Regions from separate parts of the Paenibacillus sp. XP01 genome, predicted to be linked through region 2. Evidence: riboswitches for the same ligand, from Rfam matches in the RefSeq annotation. Region 2 holds a riboswitch; each other region holds the start of a gene.
The links. Region 2 has a riboswitch for thiamine pyrophosphate ahead of thiM (hydroxyethylthiazole kinase). Riboswitches for the same ligand answer to the same signal wherever they lie in the genome.

Region 1 (4,884 bases), 3.2 Mb from region 2:
CCTGCCGTGAGTAACGGTTTTCTTGCTCTGGATGCTCGTTCGTGTTCGGGTTTGTCATGACTGAACCATTCCTTCCGCAGGACTGCTCGCTGCTGCATAACGCTTGACGGGGATCATGCCTGCCTCGTATGCCAATCTTCCTGCTTCAACGCCCATTCGCATGGCCTTAGCCATCTTAACCGGATCGCGTGAACCTGAAACAGCCGTATTAAGCAATACGCCATCTGCCCCAAGTTCCATCGCTTGGGCAGCATCTTTGGGAGAACGAAGGCCTGCATCCACAATGACCGGAACCGCAGCCTGTTCAATGATCAGCTCAAGATTGTACGGATTTATCAGCCCTTTGCCCGCACCAATCGGCGAGGCCCCAGGCATCACGGCGTGTACACCGAGCAATTGCAGACGTTTGGCCAAAATGACGTCATCCGAAATATACGGCAGCACCGTAAATCCTCTTTCAAGCAGCATCTCGCAAGCCCTGTACGTTTCGATCGGGTCGGGCAACAACGTTCGCCCATCGCCGATCACTTCTACCTTAATCATATCACAAAGTCCCGATGCCCGTGCCAATTCGGCGATGCGTACCGCTTCTTCGGCATTCGTCGCTCCAGCGGTATTCGGCAGCAACGTGAATCGACTCAGGTCCAACGTGTCGAGAAAATGCTTGCGGTCCCGCTGCTCCAAATTCAAGCGCCTTATAGCAAATGTCAGAACCTCTGTGCCTGATGCCTCAACCGCCTGTCGTTGTACATCCAAGTCTTCGAATTTCCCTGTTCCCAGCAGCAATCTCGATTCAAAGGCATATTTTCCAATGTTTAACACACTTATCCGCCTCCCACAAAATGTACGATTTCGATTCGGTCTCCGTTTTTCAGCGGCGTCGTCTCATGAAGCTCTCGCGTTAAAATTTGCCGATTCAGCTCAACAACGACGGTTTTCACCTGAAGATTGAAAGAGAGCAACAATTTGTCCACACGATTCAACTGGTCTTCAATCTCCATCGATTGTCCGTTGACGATAATATTCAATGCATCATCCCCTTTCCGCATAAGCGCTCCGGATTGAAAGCAGAAATCCCGAGTTCACCGGCCGATTTCCCCTCGATCAAATCCGCCAACACACTGCCTGTGATAGCGCTGAGCAAAATACCGTTCCGATAATGTCCGAAAGCGGCATACAATCCCGAATATTGTTCGCTTTCCCCCAAATACGGCAAACCATCCGGAGTCGATGGTCTCACGCCGGCCCAGGCTCGCTCGAATCGGGCGTGCGCAACGGCGGGAACCCATGCTGCCGCGGCGGAGATCAGTTTCTGGATTCCTCCAGGGGTCACATGCAAATCCGAAGCTCCCGCCAAGCTTGTTGCACCCAACCACACTTCTCCATTCGCTTTTGGAACGATATAAACATCTTCCGCATAAACGGTCCTGTCCGGTACATTTCCCCGTGCAGCGTCATGATGTGAAAACCGGACAGCAACCATTTCTCCCTTTACCGGCACGACAGGCATGTTCAACCCTACGCTTTCCATCAACTCTACTCCTTGCAGCCCGGCCGCGACTATGACATTTTTACATGTCAACATGCCAATGGAGGTTTGAACCCCTTGTATGCGCCCTGCCCCGGTTTGCAGCGTTACATTCTGAATGCCTTCCATGATTCGAGCCCCGTATGCTTGAGCAGACTTGGCATAAGCTGTGACAAGGTTTAACGGCAGCACTTCGCTTTCAGCTTGCCTGTACAACCCGCCATACGTATCCCGGCTTAGCCAGGGTGCCTGACGCTGCAGTTCCTGCCTATCCCAATACGTGCATGCATTCGAATCTGTTTCATATGCGGCTGCATATAGTCCTGCCTTTTGTCCGCTTCGAAAAGGCGTAATGAACCCGGCCTGCCGCAAGCCAATGTCAATTCCGCTCATCGCTTGAATATGCTCCCTCTGCCGGTGAACCCGTTCACGGCTGCGCCGGGCAAGCTCCGCCATGGCCGCATGATGAAAGTGCTCACTGTCGGCAGCCAGCATGCCGGCCGCCGCCGATGACGTCCCTCCACCCATTCGGGCTCGTTCCAGGAGCATTACTTCCTGCCCGCGGGCTGCCAATTCATAAGCGATGGAACAACCGATGACACCCCCTCCGATCACGATCGTTTCGGCAGACATGTCCTTTCGCGAACGTGGCTTCTCTTTTTTGTCGAGAATGTCGAACCCCGAACTACCGTCTAAGCTAATGCGATCATCAAACAACGATTGCCCCTCCTTCATCTTCGTTCAATGGCGTCATTCATGGGCCGTACACCGGACATGGCCTGTTTGAATGCAGCGGCTGCTTGCTCAGGTTTACTGTTCTCCCATATGGCGGACATGACCGCAATCCCGCTTGCCCCGGCTGCGTAAATCGCATCCACGGCATCAGGGCGAATTCCGCCGATCGCAATGACGGGAATGCAAAGGGAGCTGCATATCGCTTTCAATGCTGGTATGCCTCTTGGCGCAGCGCCAATTTTGCTGTTGGTAGCAAAAACGTGCCCAAAAATAACATAATCTGCGCCTTGGCGCTCAGCGGATTTCGCCCCTTCCAAGGAATGCACGGAAACGCCCAGACGGATCGGTTCATGCTTGTTGTCCATCCGGATGGTTGTTCCATACTGTTTGAAATCCGATTCCCCCCTTTGCACGCCGCACAACTTAGGAACAGAAAAACCATCCATTCGATCAGGAATGCCATTAACGACAATTTGCGAAGCCGGGATACCCGCTTCTAGCATTCGTTCGGCCCAATGCAATCTTTGGTTGATCGCAAGATGTTTTTCCCGAATATGAATGTAATCTACCCAAGGGCTCACCCGGATCGCCTTTTCAAGAAAAACATCAAGGTCCCCCGTTCCGTTTGAAATGACATGGAGCTCCAATGATGAAGGTACTGATTGAGTTTGCGAAGCAACCATAACTCGGTTCACCTGCCTTTCGCTGAAAGAACACAAAAAACCACTCCCGCAGGGGAGTGGCGACTTATTCGTATCTTTCGTGCAATGCAAGGCAAATGCGAAACCAATGGGCATTATTCTCACGCGTTTATGCATGGAACGAGCATTGCCGATAATCGCATTGCAATCCAAGCGACGGCTGAAATACAGCCTTCCTTGTCATGACGAAAAACGTGCCACTTCCCTACGCTGGTATGATCCAGATCAGGTACAAAGGGTCCGGAATCGAATTATTCCATCTCAGCCGCATCGCGCGGCACCCCTAGTGCTCTTATGAAGTTGTAGCCTATATTACCATAGGCATCCTGTTTTGTCATCGATCATTTTTGCGTGCACTGCCAGAAATCAGGAAGATCAGCGTTTTTTTAGGTTAGACTACGCAGCTGAAAATATCGCACTATCCAGTGCCTTTTCGTCGGAGGATACTAGCGATTGATATAACAATTTTGCTCAAAATAGCCTCGAGCCGCTGCCTCCTGGGCATCCGTAAAAACTTCCTCCGGCCTGTATCCGTTCGAGCATGTGGCCGGATAATAATATTTGATGCCGCTGTCAGGATCCACGCCGCCGATCACGGCCGTCCTCTTAACAAGCCGGCCGCCTCCGATGGCAAAGTTGTTGATTTTTCGGCTCCCGCTCGGAATACCCTGAATGAAAGCAATGATCCCTGTGTCATTTATAGAGTTGTACCAGTCTTCCTGGGAGATGAGCGGCAGAGTAAACGTGTATGAGATGCCATTTCTTCTGGCAAATTCGTTGTGACGATTGATGACCTCGGCCAAATCCTCCTGAACGGCACTGACAATCCGGCTTCTGCGCACATGTTCAAAATGTTCATCATTTCTCAGCAACGGGATCCGTGTCGACGCGATGAGTTCATTCCGAAAGCCTTCAAGCCACATTTGCCTTTCGGCATCATAGGCGTAGACATAACTATCCAACGTGAAATTGATGCTGTTTCCGTCTTCGTCTGCATAGGTATAAGGTTTCTTCGGGCTCCATACGTGACGAAAATAGTTTTCGGACTCCCCCATCATTTCCGTCTCTTTGGCAAACATGTAGTAACCGTCGTAGTCCAGAACAACGATAGCCGGGATATAATCGAACAAGGAGCGAATCGCTGGCGGATCGTCCTGAATCCCCAAATTAAGAGCCATCGTTTGCGTAAACGTCTCCAGCGCCAAATCTTTATCAGCGTTCACAAACTTTGATGAACCGTAGCCCGCTTCTCCACTTTGCTTTTCGTTCTGGTGCATGACCATGCCAGCGTCCATGACGGCAGTCCTCAGCGCCGTCTCATATCTATTGCTGAGGATCTGGGCCTCTTGGAGTTCCCGACTGCTCTGCGACACGATCCAAAAAAACGGAAAAAAGACAAGCACAAAAACGATGGACAGCTCAGTAATCTTCATTCAGCACCATCCCTCCATACGTGGTAAACACGGCGGGAGATTGGATTGTCCCATTTAGCCATTCGCGGATAAGCATTGCGGGGGTTCGATTCGTATTTCTGACGGACACGGTAAAAAAATCCCCTACTGTAAACGTGTATCTTCGGGCAGGATCCTCCGCGGTTTCTAAACCGTCGGTCGGAAAAAGCTTCTCTTTGATTTGGCTTGAATAATATCCATCCAAAACCGTCTCGTACGTCCCCGTAAAAGTCGCAGGATTTTGGGGATCGATGTAATTCGGCACATATTTTTTGTGCAGATGCTCCATTGAAATGTCGTAGACATTGCCCGTGCGCGCCAATTGTTCTTCGAATTCGGCAAACATCGCTGGAGAAATGTAACCTTTGGTGCGAGCGGAATCAACAAAACGCGTGACGGTCTGGTAAACGGTCATCCGGGAAATCTCATCCTGCCGATCCGCCGTTTCGGCAGCCGGATATACATATAG
Region 2 (4,884 bases):
ACCACAGCCGCCAGCTCCGCAGCGGCTGCGCGCACGTCGGCCGCGCCTGCGACGGCGGAGATGACGGCCACGCCGTCAGCCCCCGCCGCCATGACGGCGGCCGCGGTATCGGCTGCAATGCCGCCGATACCGACCAGCGGAACCGCGATGCCTGCGGCGCGCAGTTCCGCAATCCCGGCGGGGCCCAGCACGGCGTGGGCATCCGCCTTCGAGCGCGTCGGATACATCGGCCCGACGCCAAGGTAGTCGGCGCCCGCCTGCACGGCACGGCGCGCCTCGGTCACGGAGTGGGCGGATACGCCAAGCATCCGCCCGGGTCCGATGCGGGCGCGCACCAGCGCCGCGTCCGCATCGTCCTGGCCGACGTGCACGCCGTCGGCCTGCAGGGCCACGGCCAGCTCCACGTCATCGTTCACGATGAACGGGATGCCATGCTGGCCGCACACCTCGCGCAGGCGCTCCGCAAGCGCGATGCGCGCCGTGCCCGTCAGGGCGCCAGTTCCTTTCTCGCGGAACTGGAACAGCGTGATGCCGCCAGCAATAGCCTGGCGCAGCACCTCAACCGGGTCATGGGTCGCATTCACACTGCCCATGACCAGATACAGCCGCATGGCGCGGCGCACCCTTTCCATGTCCAATCGTTCCATTACAACGCACCCCGCAATCTGCGCCCATACGCAAAATGGTTCGTCGGCCCGTGGCCTGCACCGATGCCGAGCTCATCCTCAATCGCCGCCTGTATGAAAGCACGAGCCGTTTCCACCGCTTCAGGCACCGCCGATCCTTTCGCCAATTCAGCCGCAATCGCCGCCGAGAAAGTGCAGCCCGTACCATGGGTATGACGCGTCAGAACGCGTGGGTTCTCGAAATAATGAAAGGAATGTCCATCATACAGCACATCCACGACGGAGCCGTGATCGCCTGCATGGCCGCCTTTGATCAAGACGTAGGCAGAGCCCATCTGCACGATGCGCCGTGCCGCTTCTTCCCGCGAAGCCAAACCGCCAATGGACATGCCTGCGAGCAGCTCGGCCTCCGGAATGTTGGGCGTGGTTACCAACGCAAGCGGCAACAAATCCGAAATGAGCGTCTGCACCGCTTGCTGCTGGAGCAGGGGGGCACCGCCCTTGGCGACCATGACCGGATCGATGACCAGTTTGGGCCAGCGATACGTCCGGCATTTTTCCGCGACAATCCGGATCAGGTCCGCGCTGAACAACATGCCGGTCTTGACGGCGCCTGGATAGAGGTCGGTTCCGATCGAGTCGAGCTGCGCGGCCACGCCTTCGTTCGGAACAGCGAAAACACCTTGTACACCGAGGGTGTTCTGCGCAGTGATGGCGGTGATTACACTCATGCCGTACACGCCGAGCTCCTGAAAAGTTTTCAGGTCGGCTTGAATGCCCGCGCCGCCGCCGCTGTCCGAACCGGCAATCGTGAGAGCTTGCGGGGTCGTCATCGTGCACCTCCGGCAGCTTGCCGAATTTGCGACCGTTCTGTCACCAGTGCCGGCGTGACTTGTGCCAGTTGGTTCAGCAGCTCGATTTGGAAGCTGCCGGGACCTTGTTGTGCCGTTCGTTCTGCCGCTTGTTCGGCGGCTATGCCGTAGAAGGCCAGCGCTTCGGCAATGCTGTCTAATCGTTCGCGCCCAGGCTCCGCAATCGCGGCAAACGCCCCGATGACCGAACTCAGCAGGCACCCGGCTCCGGTGACACGGGTGAGCAGGGCATGACCATTGCCGATCACGTAAGTGGTTTCGCCGTCGGACACCACGTCTTCCTGACCGGTTACGGCTGCGATGCAGCCGAGCTGCTTAGCGGCCCGCTCCGCAATGTGGATGCGGTCGCCTTTACCATGTCCTGCATCCACGCCTTTAATCTCCCAGTTCTCCCCGATGACGTTGGCCACCTCGGCGACATTGCCGCGCAGCACGGTTAGCTGCAGTTCATGAACAAGCTTGCGTGCCGTTTCGGTGCGATAGGCCGTGGCTCCTGCGCCAACCGGGTCGAACACGACGGGCACGCTGTGGGTATTGGCTGCGCGTCCGGCAAGACGAATCGACGTCACGACGTCCTCATTCAACGTACCGATGTTAAGCACGACGGCTCCGGCCATTTTGGCAACGTCGGCGACCTCTTCATGAGCGTACGCCATGAAAGGAGAGGCGCCCAATGCAAGCAGGCCGTTGGCGGTAAAAGGGGCTACGACAATGTTGGTAATGTTATGGACCAACGGATTTTGGGTACGAACGCGTTCCAAATAGGACATATGTGAATGCCTCCTCATCAAGAATAGGTATTTCTGCGCGCTGGTTTCCGGATCGCAGGAAGATCAGTGAAGGGATGACTGGAAATAAATTCTGTCGCGGTGTGTTCGGCAACAACGATCGCATTGCGCGTTCTGGCATCTGCCCAATCGCCCGATGCGCCCCGTGACAAACAAAGCCCCTCCCATTTCCAAGGAAACGGGAGGGGCTTTTCAACGCAAATAGGGATACATGTCTTACGCAAGCCATACCCCTTGCATAATGTATTAATTGGTAAAGTCCGCTCCACTTCCCTACGCTGGTATGATCCAGATCAGGTTCAAAGGGTCCGAAAATCATTCGTCTCAGCCGTGAGGCTCCCCTAGTGACTGTTTGCAGCTTATGCAGTTGTGCATTCAGCATACCTCACAAGTGAGGATGGTGTAAATAGGACCCGGAGGGGCGAGATCCTTTCCCGCTGGAGCTGGAGAAATCCGTAAGTCGATTTACCTTGCTTGCGGAACCCGATATAATAATAAAGGCGCATTTTGGCCGCATCACGAATGAAGTCGGGAAGGGACTCATCCCCCTGACTGGAATGGGGACCACGCATTGAAAACGTTCAAAAAGGTTTATATAGAGATCACGAGCATTTGCAACCTGGCCTGCAGCTTCTGTCCGCAGACGAAGCGAGCCAAAGGATTTATTGATCCGGAAACGTTCAGCATGGTGCTGGATCAGATCAAGCCGCATTCAAGTTACATCTATCTGCATGTCAAAGGCGAACCGCTGCTTCATCCCAAAATCGATTTGCTGCTGGACATCGCCCATGAGAAGGGTTTCAAAGTGAATATTACGACGAACGGAACGTTGCTGCCGAAGACGAGACACAAGCTGCTCGGCAAGCCGGCGCTGCGCCAGATGAACTTTTCCCTGCACAGTTTCGACGGGCATGAGGGCTCCAAAGATCGCGAAGGGTACCTGAGCAACATCTTTTCGTTTGTGCATGAAGCGACGAAGCATAACGTCATCGTGTCGTTCAGATTGTGGAATTTGACGCAGGACAATTTCACGAATGCCCAGAAGCAGCGCAACCGCGAAACGCTCGATCACTTGGAGCGAGAATTTAATCTGGATTATAAAATCGAGGAAAAGGTCGTACCGGGCAGCGGCGTCAAAATCGCGCCGAACGTGTACCTGAACCAGGACCATGAATTTCAGTGGCCAAGCCTGGATGCGCCGGAGGATGACGGTAAAGGATTTTGCCATGCGTTGCGCACGCAAGCCGCGGTGCTTGTGGATGGAACGGTGGTTCCGTGCTGCCTGGACGGCGAAGGCGTCATTAATTTGGGGAACGTGCATGAACGTTCCTTCTCGGAGATTGTGGAAGGCGAGCGCGCCAACAATCTGTTCTATGGTTTTTCGAGACGCGAAGCGGTGGAGGAGCTTTGCCGCAAATGCGGATACCGCCAGCGGTTCGGTGCGTAGGATTGGATTTTGAATAAAAAGACGGGGACGGCTTGATTTCAAGTCGGCCCTTGTTGTCTTTCATCTGAAGGAAAATAAGGTAATTCCAGCACACCGAGAGTTAACAACGGCAGATGCGATGTTCGGAACGGGTACGGATAGGTCTCATTTTCTCAGAGCTGGCGTGAATGTCGGAGAGATGTGAACTACGGATTATTCTTGGAACGTTCCTTTCCTGATAGGATGAGGTTGCGGCCAGGACAAGCGGAGCTGTGCATCTGCGAGGCTTGCCGACAAACCGCCCGTAATGGCGGAAAATCCGATCGCCAAGGAGGAATTCATGATGAAAAAAATGTTGACCGTACTTTTGTCCGCCGGTTTGGTTGCCTCATTGTTTGCTGTGATTCCCGCAGCGGCAGCGCCCGAAATCGTCAAAACGACGATTATCGTCAAAAAGGGCGAAACGTACGACGGCAAGGGGAAAAGCGTGGCTGCCGATCCGAACACGTTGGGAGACGGAAGCCAGGCTGAGAACCAGAAGCCCATTTTCAGGCTTGAAGCAGGCGCAACCTTGAAAAACGTAGTCATTGAAGCTCCTGCTGCCGACGGCGTTCATTGTTATGGCAGCTGCAATATCGAAAACGTGACCTGGAAGGATGTCGGCGAGGACGCGCTAACCCTGAAATCCTCCGGCACCGTTAACATAACGGGCGGAGCGGCGTATAAGGCGTACGACAAAGTATTTCAGATGAATGCCTCGGGAACGATCAACATCAAAAATTTCAGGGCAGACGACATCGGCAAACTGGTGCGCCAAAACGGAGGCACCTCTTATCAGGTTACGATGAATGTGGACAACTCCAACATCTCCAACGTCAAGGATTCGATTCTGCGCACGGACAGCAGCTCGACCGTCGGCAAAATCACCAATACGCGGTATTCCAAGGTGCCTACGCTCTTCAAAGGGTTCGCCTCCGGCAAAACGAGCCAATCGGGCAATACGCAATACTGAATCATCAGCGACGCGATTGCCAGAGAGTCATCTCTAATGTTCAAGAGTCTTGCCTGACCTTTGCGCCAACGATTGCCGATTCTACCGAAGGCATTCCTGTGATGGGGGTGCCTTCACTATCGCTCGTGCATAAATGGGGAATGATTCGGGATTGCCACAA
Region 3 (4,884 bases), 510 kb from region 2:
CACCCGTTTCGCTTGCCTGCATAGCTGGGGCAGCCGCTGGTGTTGCCGGAGAACCGGTATGATTCATGTCGTATTCACTTCCTTGGTTCAATGTCGGGTTAGCGCTTCTGCGGCCGCCATTTAACGAGCAGCTTCTCCAGCAAGGCAATGAGCAGGAAGAGCAGCAGGCTCAGCGCCACGATGATCATGATGGCGACGAATAATCGATCTGTCCGGTAAGCGGACTTCTGCAGCATCATGTAATAACCGATGCCCTTGTCGGCGCCGATCCATTCTGCGATGATGGCGCCCATAACGCTGTATGTGGCGGCAATCTTCACGCCGGAGAAGATGGAGGGCAGCGCATGCGGCAGCTCCAGCTTCCAGAAGATGTGGCGGCGCGATGCACCGGCCATGCGCATGTAATTCATCATGGCCGCATCCGTGCGGGTTAACCCGTCCATGGCCGCTACGGCGACCGGGAAGAAACAGACGAGAACGATCGTGATCAGCTTGGGCAGCAGCCCGAAGCCGAACCAGATCAGCAGGAGCGGAGCCAGCGCGATGGTGGGTATGTTTTGACTTAAAATAAGCAAAGGGTATAACGCCTGTTTGAGCAAAGGAATAAGATGCAGCACCATCGCGATCAGCAATCCGACGGCCGTGCCGGCAGCGAAGCCGATCAGGGTAAGCTGGATGGTAGCCCAAGCATGCATGCCGAGGCGATCGGCTTGAGATGCCGCTTCGCGGGCGATGTCCGAGGGTGCGGGAAGCATCCACTTTTCAATATGGAACAGGGATACGGCTCCCTGCCATAACGCGATAAAGAGAATAACCGCCACGAAGGGCGGCCATACGCTTTTCCAGTATGAATTCATTAGCGATATTTCTCCGTGAGGGCATCCATGCTGAACCCGTCAGGGCTATGGGCAATTTTGATCTGGGAAATGATGCTTGGGCTGCCGGCCTCCACGAGTGCTTCGTGCATTTTGCGCACGATCTGCAGCAGCTCCTCAAGTTCGCCTTCCATGGTCGTTTCCAGCGGGTTTACTTGATATTTGACGCCGGATTGTTGAATGACTTCGATCGCGCGATCGACGTAAGGATAAGAGTTTTCGCCGTTCGGCGTTTTGGGAATCACTTGTATGCTAAGCAGTGTGCTGGCCATGTCCATTCACGGCTCCTTCCGATTTCGTTATATAGTTGCTCGTTATTGTGGTAAAAATTCGTTCGTATACGCTTTGGAAACGTCGACTTGCTGGTCGAGCAGTTTTTTGCTGAACATCCAGTCCGCGTAATTTTGCCAAACTTCCTGTTTCTGTTCGCCCCAACGTGCGGCATCGTCCTGATATTTCGGGCTGAGCCACTTCTGGCTGGCGAGTACTAAATCCTTGTCGAGGTCCGGAACGGCCTTCAGCAAAATGTTGGCAGCCTCCTCCGGGTGATCGATCGCATATTGATATCCTTCGGATGTCGCTTTCATGAACGCTTTAACCAGCTCCGGATCATTCTGAATCGTCGTTTCGTTGGTTACGAGCACAGGCGTGTAATAGTCGAGCGCTTCGGAGTAATCCTTGACGTACAGCATGTCGATCGGTTCATTCCGCAGTTGTGCTTCAATCCCGGTCCACGCATAGAAGATCCAGGCAAAGTCGATGTCGCGTTTCACGGCAGTGAAGAAATCGGCATCGCCCATATTGATGTTTTTCACCTTGGAGACGTCGGCGCCTTCGCCTTCCATAATCGATTGCATGACGGCTTCTTCTACCGGAGAGCCCCAGCCTCCATAAGATTTGCCTTCAAAGTCTTTGGGCGATTTGATATTCCGGTCCACCGGAGCGGCAAAGCCGGACGTGTTGTGCTGAATGACCGCGGCGATGGATACGAGCGGTACGTTTTGCGTGCGTGCTTGGGTTACGCTCTCCTGGTAACTGACGCCAAAAGGGACCTCGTTCGAGGCTACCATCGTGTCCGCTCCGCCTGCGCCAGGCTGCACGATTTCGACGTTAAGTCCCTCGGCTTTGTAAAAGCCTTGATCCACCGCAGCGTACAGGCCGGTATGGTTCGTATTCGGCGTCCAATCGAGCACCACCTTAACGTCTTTCAGTGCGGCATTGCCGCCTTCGCTTGCCTTTTCCGTGCTGCTGCCGTTCTCGCCGGCAGGTGCCGCTTCCTTGCCGCCGCATGCGGCAACGGTTACGAGGGTGATGCACAAGAGCATCAGGCCCATCATTTTGCGCCATTTCATTTCTTTTTCTCTCCTTCATATTGTCCGGCCATCGGCACGGGTACTCCTTGGCTTCATGTCCACAACATCTGATTAAGAATGCCATATCAGGGGAATTGCATCGCGGTCCACACGTTCTGATATTAACAAAAAAGCGTCCCGTTATTCGGGACGCATGCAGGCGTTAGAGAATGGCCACCAGCCTTGGGGCTGTGCCTTGGTCAATATACTCCGATTCCTACGCTGGCATGATCCAGATCAGGTCTAAGGGTCAGTATCTTATGGGATACACTCTCAGCCGGCCAATTCCGACACCCCTGGGAAGCTATGAAGTTACGGGCGTTGCTATCACAGTAATTATAGGCAAGAGTCCGGATTGTGTCCAGTAAGGAATTGGAGGGACGACCGGGATTACCGTTGGAAAAATTCAATCCATTCTTTTTCAGGTCCATAGATGAAGAAGTAACGATATCCGTTCGGCAAGGTTACAATCTCCCCATCGATGAACTCTGCATCCGTTGCCTGAATGCGCCGGTATTCCGCTTCGATGTCCTCCACATGGATGGCAAAGTGGTGCACCGTTCCTTCGGATGGCAGCTTGTCGCTATACCCCTGAATCAGCTCGATCTCGGTCTCGTCGCTCCCGTTAAAACCGAGAAATGCCAGCTGAATGACACCGTTGGTGTGAGTCAACCGTCCCTTCAGTTCCAGACCGACAATCTCGGTATAGAAGCGGAGCGTTGTTTCCAGATCGCGAACGGAGATTCCGACGTGGTCGACGCGTTTTTGAAAAGCCATATGAACATACCTCCCGGGGCAGATAATTCGCCATTAGCATTTTAGAAATAGAATAGATGTGGAAATCCAAGCTGTCAAGTTGGAATTAGAGCGGCAATTGAACGCGCTTACGTAAAAAATAAAGATTTAAATTTTAAAAGTTCACAATTTGTTCACTTATGAAGGGCATAACGTGATCACTATAATGATCAAATGAACAGAAAGGATGAGTACATTGCCAACAACGAAAAGAGAACAAGTGGTGTTCGGATTAATGATGTGCTTCGGCATGGTCACGATCATGCTGTTGTTTAATCTGTATAACAGCGGAATGATCGGGAAATTGTCTTTGATGGAGATTCTGCTGCAGTTTGTGATCTGTTTTGTGGTCGCTTTTGCGGTTGAATCGATATTGATAGGTCCTGTGGCGAAAAAAGTAGCGTTTTCCCTGCCGTTCGACAAGTCGAACAAATTGGTGGCCGTGTTGACGCTCTCGTTTTTTATGGTGGTCGGCATGGTGTTGGTCATGTCTTTCTATGGTGTAATGACATCCTACCTCACCAATGGACTTGGAGGTCGTTCCATCCTGCGAAGCTATGGTTCGGCGATCGGCCATAACTTCTTGCTGGCACTTCCGGCACAGCTTCTGGTGGTGGGGCCGATCGTTCGGGCTGTATTTGGCAATGTGGTGGCCAGAAGCAAAGTCAGCGCTTGACCGATCTGTCTTATTTCCTGGGCAATGGTCGTTTGAAAACATAATGAATGAAGCTCTTGCGAATGGGGGAGCATTTCATATATAATCATTGTCAACAATTGCAGATCGGAACTATGCCGTTGAAGAGCATCCAACTCGGAGGCGTTTTCGCCAGGGGAGCGAACCCATTCCCCAAGTTAACCGGAACCGCCCGTTACCGCGGACCAAGAGGCTGGACACAGGATTACCTGTCCCGGCAAGTTGGGTGGCACCGCGAGCAGAGCGCTCCTCGTCCCAAGGGATGAGGGCGCTCTTTGCATTTTTATAGCCCAAAGGAGACGGTGTACATGTTGGATATGAAATGGATTCGTGCGCATGCGGATGAGGTTCAGGCGGCCGCGGACGGCAAAAAAATCAAGGTTTCGGTTCGCGAGCTGCTTACCCTGGACGAGGAAAGAAGAAGGCTTTTGCAGGAAACGGAGGAAGGGCGCCGCTTGCGGAACGCCTGGTCGGCAGAGATTGGCAAGCTGATGCAGGCTGGAGATCGGGCACAGGCGGAAGAGCTGCGGACACGCGTAAAGGAGCTTAACGACAAGCTCCAGCAGAATGAGACCAAGCTTGCCGACGTGCAGGAGGAGGTAACGAGACTGCAGTGGCTGGTACCGAACGTGGTGTCGCCGGATACGCCGGCAGGAGCATCGGATGAAGATAACGTTGAAGTGCGGCGTGTCGGTGAGATTACGAAATTCGATTACGATGCGAAGGATCATGTTGAGCTGGGTGAAATGCATGACATGATCGACATTGCCCGAGGCGTAAAAATCGGCGGCACTCGCAGTTATGTATTGAAAGCGGCAGGTTTGCTTTTGCATCGGGCCGTACAACAGTTAGCCCTCGACCTATTATTGAAGAAAGGCTTCACGCCGATGGAAGTGCCGCTGATGGTGAGGGAGGAAGCGCTGGTTAATACGGGCTTCTTCCCCACAGGGCGGGATCAGGTATATGAGCTTGAGGGCGAGAACAAATGGTTGGTAGGGACTTCGGAGGTGCCGCTTGTTTCTTATTATATGGATGAAGTCGTGGATGTAGCGGAACCGATCCGATTGGCCGCCATGTCCACCTGTTTCCGCAGCGAGGTTGGATCGGGCGGCAGGGATGTGCGCGGACTGTATCGGGTGCACCAGTTTTCCAAGGTAGAACAGGTCAT
Region 4 (4,884 bases), 230 kb from region 2:
CGAGCAATTGCTTGGATTCCGCCTTGCCGCCCGTAGCGACGGCTTTGTTGACCTGGGAGGCAAAACCATAATCGAACATCACCACGTTGAACCCAAGCTGATGGGCATAATGCGCCAAATCGTACATGGGCACCCAGGTTTCCTCCCGGTTGGCTCCGTATCCATGGCTGAAGATGATCGTTTTGTTCACGTCGGCGTCGGCAGGAATGTACCAGCCTTGCATGATGCGGCTTCCGTCGACGGCCGGGAACGTGATGTCTTCGTATTTCATGTTTTTGGCCTGCATCGGATTGGAAAAGACGGGGGCTACCGTAGGGTTGGACAGCACCCAAGCGATGTAGCCGTGAAGCGCGATGAAGCAAAATAACAGAAAAAATACAACGGAGAGCAGCAACGCCACGATAATATGTTTAAGCCGGATCAGCCTCGGAGACAGCGAAGAGGGCAGATCGGAAACTTTCGTTTGCAGCGGGGCCTCGCTCTGGGATGTCGGAAACATACATGCCCCTCCTTTGTTGAATCGGCTAATTCTCACTGACGATCATTTTCTCCAAACCTGCCCGCCGCCGGATTACTGGGGCGCAGAGGAGGAAAGAGTCAGATTATGTCGACATGACAAGTTCGGTTCCGTGAAAAAAACAGAGTTGGACGGTTATACTTATACCATTCAGGCATAAGCGAAAATATGAATTCGCTTTCGGAAAGTTATTCCAATAGGAACGAGAAAATGTGGAAACGCTCGTTCTTTTCCTCTTTGTGATGGCGAATAGACTTTTTATTATCGTATGTTCCACCATAGCCAATGTCAATTCTTCAGGCGTATTTGTTACCTAATTGTTATATAGTTCTTTAGATGCATGGTTATTATTTCCTTTGAGTGCAAAATACAGGGGATGAAGTCTGATAACCTAGACCCCACGATACTTCTTCCGGTTCGAATTTAACGGGCATCGGTTTACAGATGGAATCGTTTCTCATATAATTTATGTAACCGAGTTTCATGTGATGAAACATGAGGAGGGCATTCTGCCATGGAGGACCGAAAGTTAACCGTCCGGGCTGTAGAACGGGCGCTGGATATATTATTGTGTTTTACGACCCGCAGCGATCTGGGATTGACCGAAATCGCCAGCCAGATCGGATTGCATAAGAGCACCGTGCATCGCCTCATGGCTACCCTGGAAGACCGGGGATTTGTGATCCGCGATGCGGCGACCGAGAAATACAGACTCGGCATTCGCATTTGGGAACTATCGGCGCATATGTCCCGGAGCGACGATCCCGCCATTTTGCTGCTGCCGGCGATGGAACGGCTGAGAGATCGGCTCGGGGAGACGGTAAGCTTGTATCTGCGCGACGGTGCCGAACGGATTCGGATACAGGCCGTACAGAGCGATCAGGCGATCCGCCGGGTGGCTCCCGTTGGCGCAAGACTGCCGTTGTCCGTAGGGGCTTCCAGCAAGGTGCTGATGGCTTTTGCAAGCGAGGAAGACCGGGAAGAACTGATGAACGGCCCGGAATGGCCCGTATTCATCGATCCGCAGGCGTATTTGGCGCAGATGGCGGATATTCGGACCGCCGGCTACGCCACAAGTTACGAAGAGCGCGAACCGGGGGCCGCGGCGGTGTCCGTGCCCATTATGGGCCGGGATGGCCGGATCGCAGCCGCGTTGTCCGTATCGGGGCCTGTCAGCCGCCTTTCCCAGGAGACGCTCCATGAGTATGCTCCGGTCCTGAAAGAAGCCGCCGCGCAGATGGGACTTATGCTGGCCTGATCCGAAACGGCATTTTGGAAAATAAGGTTGTTTTTCCGCCATGTTTAGGCTAATCTGTAATGGACAGCCCAAGACATGGGCTGACTGAACTGAATAGGACGCAGCGGCAAAGTTGCCGCTAGCCGTCAAACGTTACTGGGGGAGTCCGAATTGTCCGGACTGAGACGGAATCGCATGAGATTCCGGACCCTTAGCACCTGATCTGGATCATGCCAGCGTAGGGAAGTAATCGGCGAAACAACGACGAGCATCGTCAATATGCCTTGAGTGAAGCTCCCCTGTGGGTAGACTTGCCGTGGCACGTTTGGCGATGAAGGATAAAGCCGGTTCCCTGGGGGAACCGGCTTTTTTAATGCAGTATCCGAGAAATCATCGCATCTCCGTGGCGTTCCGACAAGGTGGAGATGTGTGATGCGGCGGCCATGGTTGCCATGTTCCCGCCCGCCCTGGAGCTGTATCCGTGCTTTTGAATTCGCCCGTGCTGTACTTCCTTCATGCTTGGCCTGATGAACAGGTGCGCAGAATGAGCAATGCCGGACCATACCATGAGGAGGAGAATGAGCGATGAGCACAGGACACGAAACAGCGGGACAGGAAAACCATCGGGATACGGAAAAAGAAAGCATGGGGCGGCTGCGGCCTTTTCCGGGCAGCCGCAAGGTATACATTCAGGGCTCGCGACCGGACCTGTTGGTCCCCGAACGCGAAATTGCCCTTCATGACACAAGCACTCCCCAAGGGGTGGAGCATAACGAACCGCTCCGCGTGTACGATACGAGCGGTCCGATGACCGATCCGGATTATGAGGTGGACATCCGGACGGGCCTGCCCGCGCTGCGCAGACAGTGGATTACGGAGCGCGAGGACGTAGAATCGTACGAAGGCCGGACGATTAAGCCGGAGGACAACGGCTTGAAGCCGGGCAGCACAAGAGCTGGAGCCGAGACGTATCCCGGCGTCACCGGGAAACCGCTGCGGGCACGGGAAGGGCGATGCGTGACGCAGATGCACTATGCACGGAGAGGCATCATTACGCCCGAGATGGAATTCGCGGCCATCCGCGAAGGCGTGGAGCCTGAATTCGTACGGCAGGAGCTGGCCAGCGGCCGAGCCATTTTGCCTTCCAATATCAATCATCCGGAGAGCGAACCGATGATGATCGGACGCCATTTCCACGTCAAAATCAATGCCAATATCGGCAATTCGGCCGTATCGTCTTCCATTGAGGAAGAGGTCGAGAAGATGACCTGGGCCGTCCGTTGGGGAGCGGATACGGTGATGGATCTGTCCACGGGCAAAGACATTCACACCACCCGCGAATGGATCATTCGCAATTCGCCGGTACCGATCGGCACGGTGCCGCTCTATCAGGCATTGGAAAAGGTCGGAGGGGAGGCGGAGGCGCTGACGTGGGAGCTGTACCGCGACACGCTGATCGAGCAGGCCGAGCAGGGCGTGGACTACTTTACGATTCATGCGGGCGTGCTGCTCCGCTATATTCCGATGACTGCCAAACGGATGACGGGCATCGTGTCACGGGGCGGATCGATCATGGCGGCCTGGTGTCTGGCGCATCATCAGGAAAATTTCCTGTACACCCATTTCGAAGAAATCTGCGAGATCATGAAGCGGTATGACGTCGCCTTTTCGCTGGGAGACGGCCTTCGCCCGGGCAGCATTTATGATGCCAATGACGAAGCGCAGATGGCGGAACTCGCGACGCTGGGGGAATTGACCCAGATCGCCTGGAAGCATGACGTGCAGGTGATGATTGAGGGTCCCGGACACGTGCCGATGCACAAAATCAAGGAAAACGTGGACTTGCAAATGGAGATTTGCCAGGAAGCGCCGTTCTACACGCTCGGCCCGCTGACCACGGACATTGCGCCGGGGTACGACCATATTACGTCGGCCATCGGGGCGGCCATGATCGGCTGGTTCGGCACATCCATGCTCTGTTACGTTACGCCGAAGGAACATCTCGGCTTGCCGAACAAGGACGATGTGCGCGAAGGCGTCATCGCCTACAAAATCGCGGCCCATGCCGCCGATCTGGCCAAAGGCCATCCGCGTGCGCAGCGCCGGGACGACGCGCTGTCCAAAGCCCGCTTCGAATTCCGCTGGCGCGACCAGTTCAACCTGTCGCTCGACCCTGAACGGGCCATGTCCTACCACGACGAAACACTGCCTGCCGAAGGAGCGAAGCAGGCGCATTTCTGTTCGATGTGCGGACCGAAGTTCTGCAGCATGCGCATTACGCAGGATATCCGTGCATTTGCCGCGGAGAAGGGATTGTCGGAACAAGAGGCGGTTGCCGCAGGCATGCAGGAAAAAGCCGAAGAATACCGGATGCGCTCATAATGCCGGCCTTCTTGGGCGGTTGTCCGCGAATCCGTTAAATTGGCGTTATTGTCTGTCCGCAACAAAACGGACAGGAGGAGAAGCCAAACAGCAAAAAGCAGTTCATCTCCCTATCTTGGGGAATGAACTGCTTTTTTGCATGTCATGCATCACAAGCCGGACTTTAGCTGCATATTCAATTCCCGTTGCAAATACGGTGCCAGAACGGAAAGGGGACTGTGCACGGTTATGCCGCTAGCCATCGTTACCCGTGCTGCCGCCGGAGCCATGGACAACTGGGCGGCAATCGGCGTCCAACCCGAATATCGTTCGGCATGCCGCATCAATCCCGCCTGAACGGCTGCCGCATAACCTTCGCGGTCACCGCGCATAATCAGCTCGAACGTGCCTGGCAGCAATACGCTCTTGGCTTGAAGGGCATGATTTGACGCGTGATGTTCCTCCTCCGGCTGTAAATGGCGCAAAAAGCGGTCCATCGTTCCTTGGACGGTGGCTGGGTTGGTGAAGGCGAGCAAATAGGGCTTCGGCTGGCGCTGCATCATCGATAACAAGGGATCGTCGATGCCGATCACGGGAATGGAAGCGGGCAGGGGCTCCTGTTCCAGAACGGCCGTGAAGAGCGTGCAGGTGACGAGAATGGCATCGGCATGGCATCGGGCGATCCATTCCATCGTGCTGGCTACTTTGTCGCGGACGGTGTTTTCGGTGAAGTCTGCGTCGCTTTTGATCCGGTCTAGTCCCGGATCGA

Region 1: it holds a riboswitch for thiamine pyrophosphate, as region 2 does, so the genes downstream of both, SNR34_RS18880 (thiamine phosphate synthase) here and thiM (hydroxyethylthiazole kinase) in region 2, are expected to answer to the same signal.
Region 3: it holds a riboswitch for thiamine pyrophosphate, as region 2 does, so the genes downstream of both, SNR34_RS02275 (ABC transporter substrate-binding protein) here and thiM (hydroxyethylthiazole kinase) in region 2, are expected to answer to the same signal.
Region 4: it holds a riboswitch for thiamine pyrophosphate, as region 2 does, so the genes downstream of both, thiC (phosphomethylpyrimidine synthase ThiC) here and thiM (hydroxyethylthiazole kinase) in region 2, are expected to answer to the same signal.

The regions. Positions count from the first base shown of each region.
Region 1 covers NZ_CP139481.1:4,203,669-4,208,552, forward strand. The annotation lists gene SNR34_RS18860 (ThiF family adenylyltransferase) at 1-58, opposite strand, end outside; gene SNR34_RS18865 (thiazole synthase) at 55-822, opposite strand; gene thiS (sulfur carrier protein ThiS) at 825-1,028, opposite strand; gene thiO (glycine oxidase ThiO) at 1,025-2,245, opposite strand; gene SNR34_RS18880 (thiamine phosphate synthase) at 2,260-2,958, opposite strand; TPP riboswitch at 3,150-3,259, opposite strand; gene SNR34_RS18885 (hypothetical protein) at 3,411-4,397, opposite strand; gene SNR34_RS18890 (hypothetical protein) at 4,384-4,884, opposite strand, start outside.
Region 2 covers NZ_CP139481.1:987,047-991,930, forward strand. The annotation lists gene thiE (thiamine phosphate synthase) at 1-647, opposite strand, end outside; gene thiD (bifunctional hydroxymethylpyrimidine kinase/phosphomethylpyrimidine kinase) at 647-1,459, opposite strand; gene thiM (hydroxyethylthiazole kinase) at 1,456-2,286, opposite strand; TPP riboswitch at 2,540-2,639, opposite strand; gene SNR34_RS04530 (radical SAM/SPASM domain-containing protein) at 2,858-3,733, shown strand; gene SNR34_RS04535 (pectate lyase) at 4,056-4,724, shown strand.
Region 3 covers NZ_CP139481.1:473,383-478,266, forward strand. The annotation lists gene SNR34_RS02260 (ABC transporter ATP-binding protein) at 1-22, opposite strand, end outside; gene SNR34_RS02265 (ABC transporter permease) at 99-857, opposite strand; gene SNR34_RS02270 (MTH1187 family thiamine-binding protein) at 857-1,147, opposite strand; gene SNR34_RS02275 (ABC transporter substrate-binding protein) at 1,190-2,227, opposite strand; TPP riboswitch at 2,424-2,535, opposite strand; gene SNR34_RS02280 (VOC family protein) at 2,618-3,004, opposite strand; gene SNR34_RS02285 (DUF2798 domain-containing protein) at 3,210-3,698, shown strand; gene serS (serine--tRNA ligase) at 4,025-4,884, shown strand, end outside.
Region 4 covers NZ_CP139481.1:761,991-766,874, forward strand. The annotation lists gene SNR34_RS03590 (alpha/beta hydrolase) at 1-499, opposite strand, end outside; gene SNR34_RS03595 (IclR family transcriptional regulator) at 1,032-1,775, shown strand; TPP riboswitch at 1,903-2,016, shown strand; gene thiC (phosphomethylpyrimidine synthase ThiC) at 2,400-4,136, shown strand; gene SNR34_RS03605 (hypothetical protein) at 4,286-4,884, opposite strand, start outside.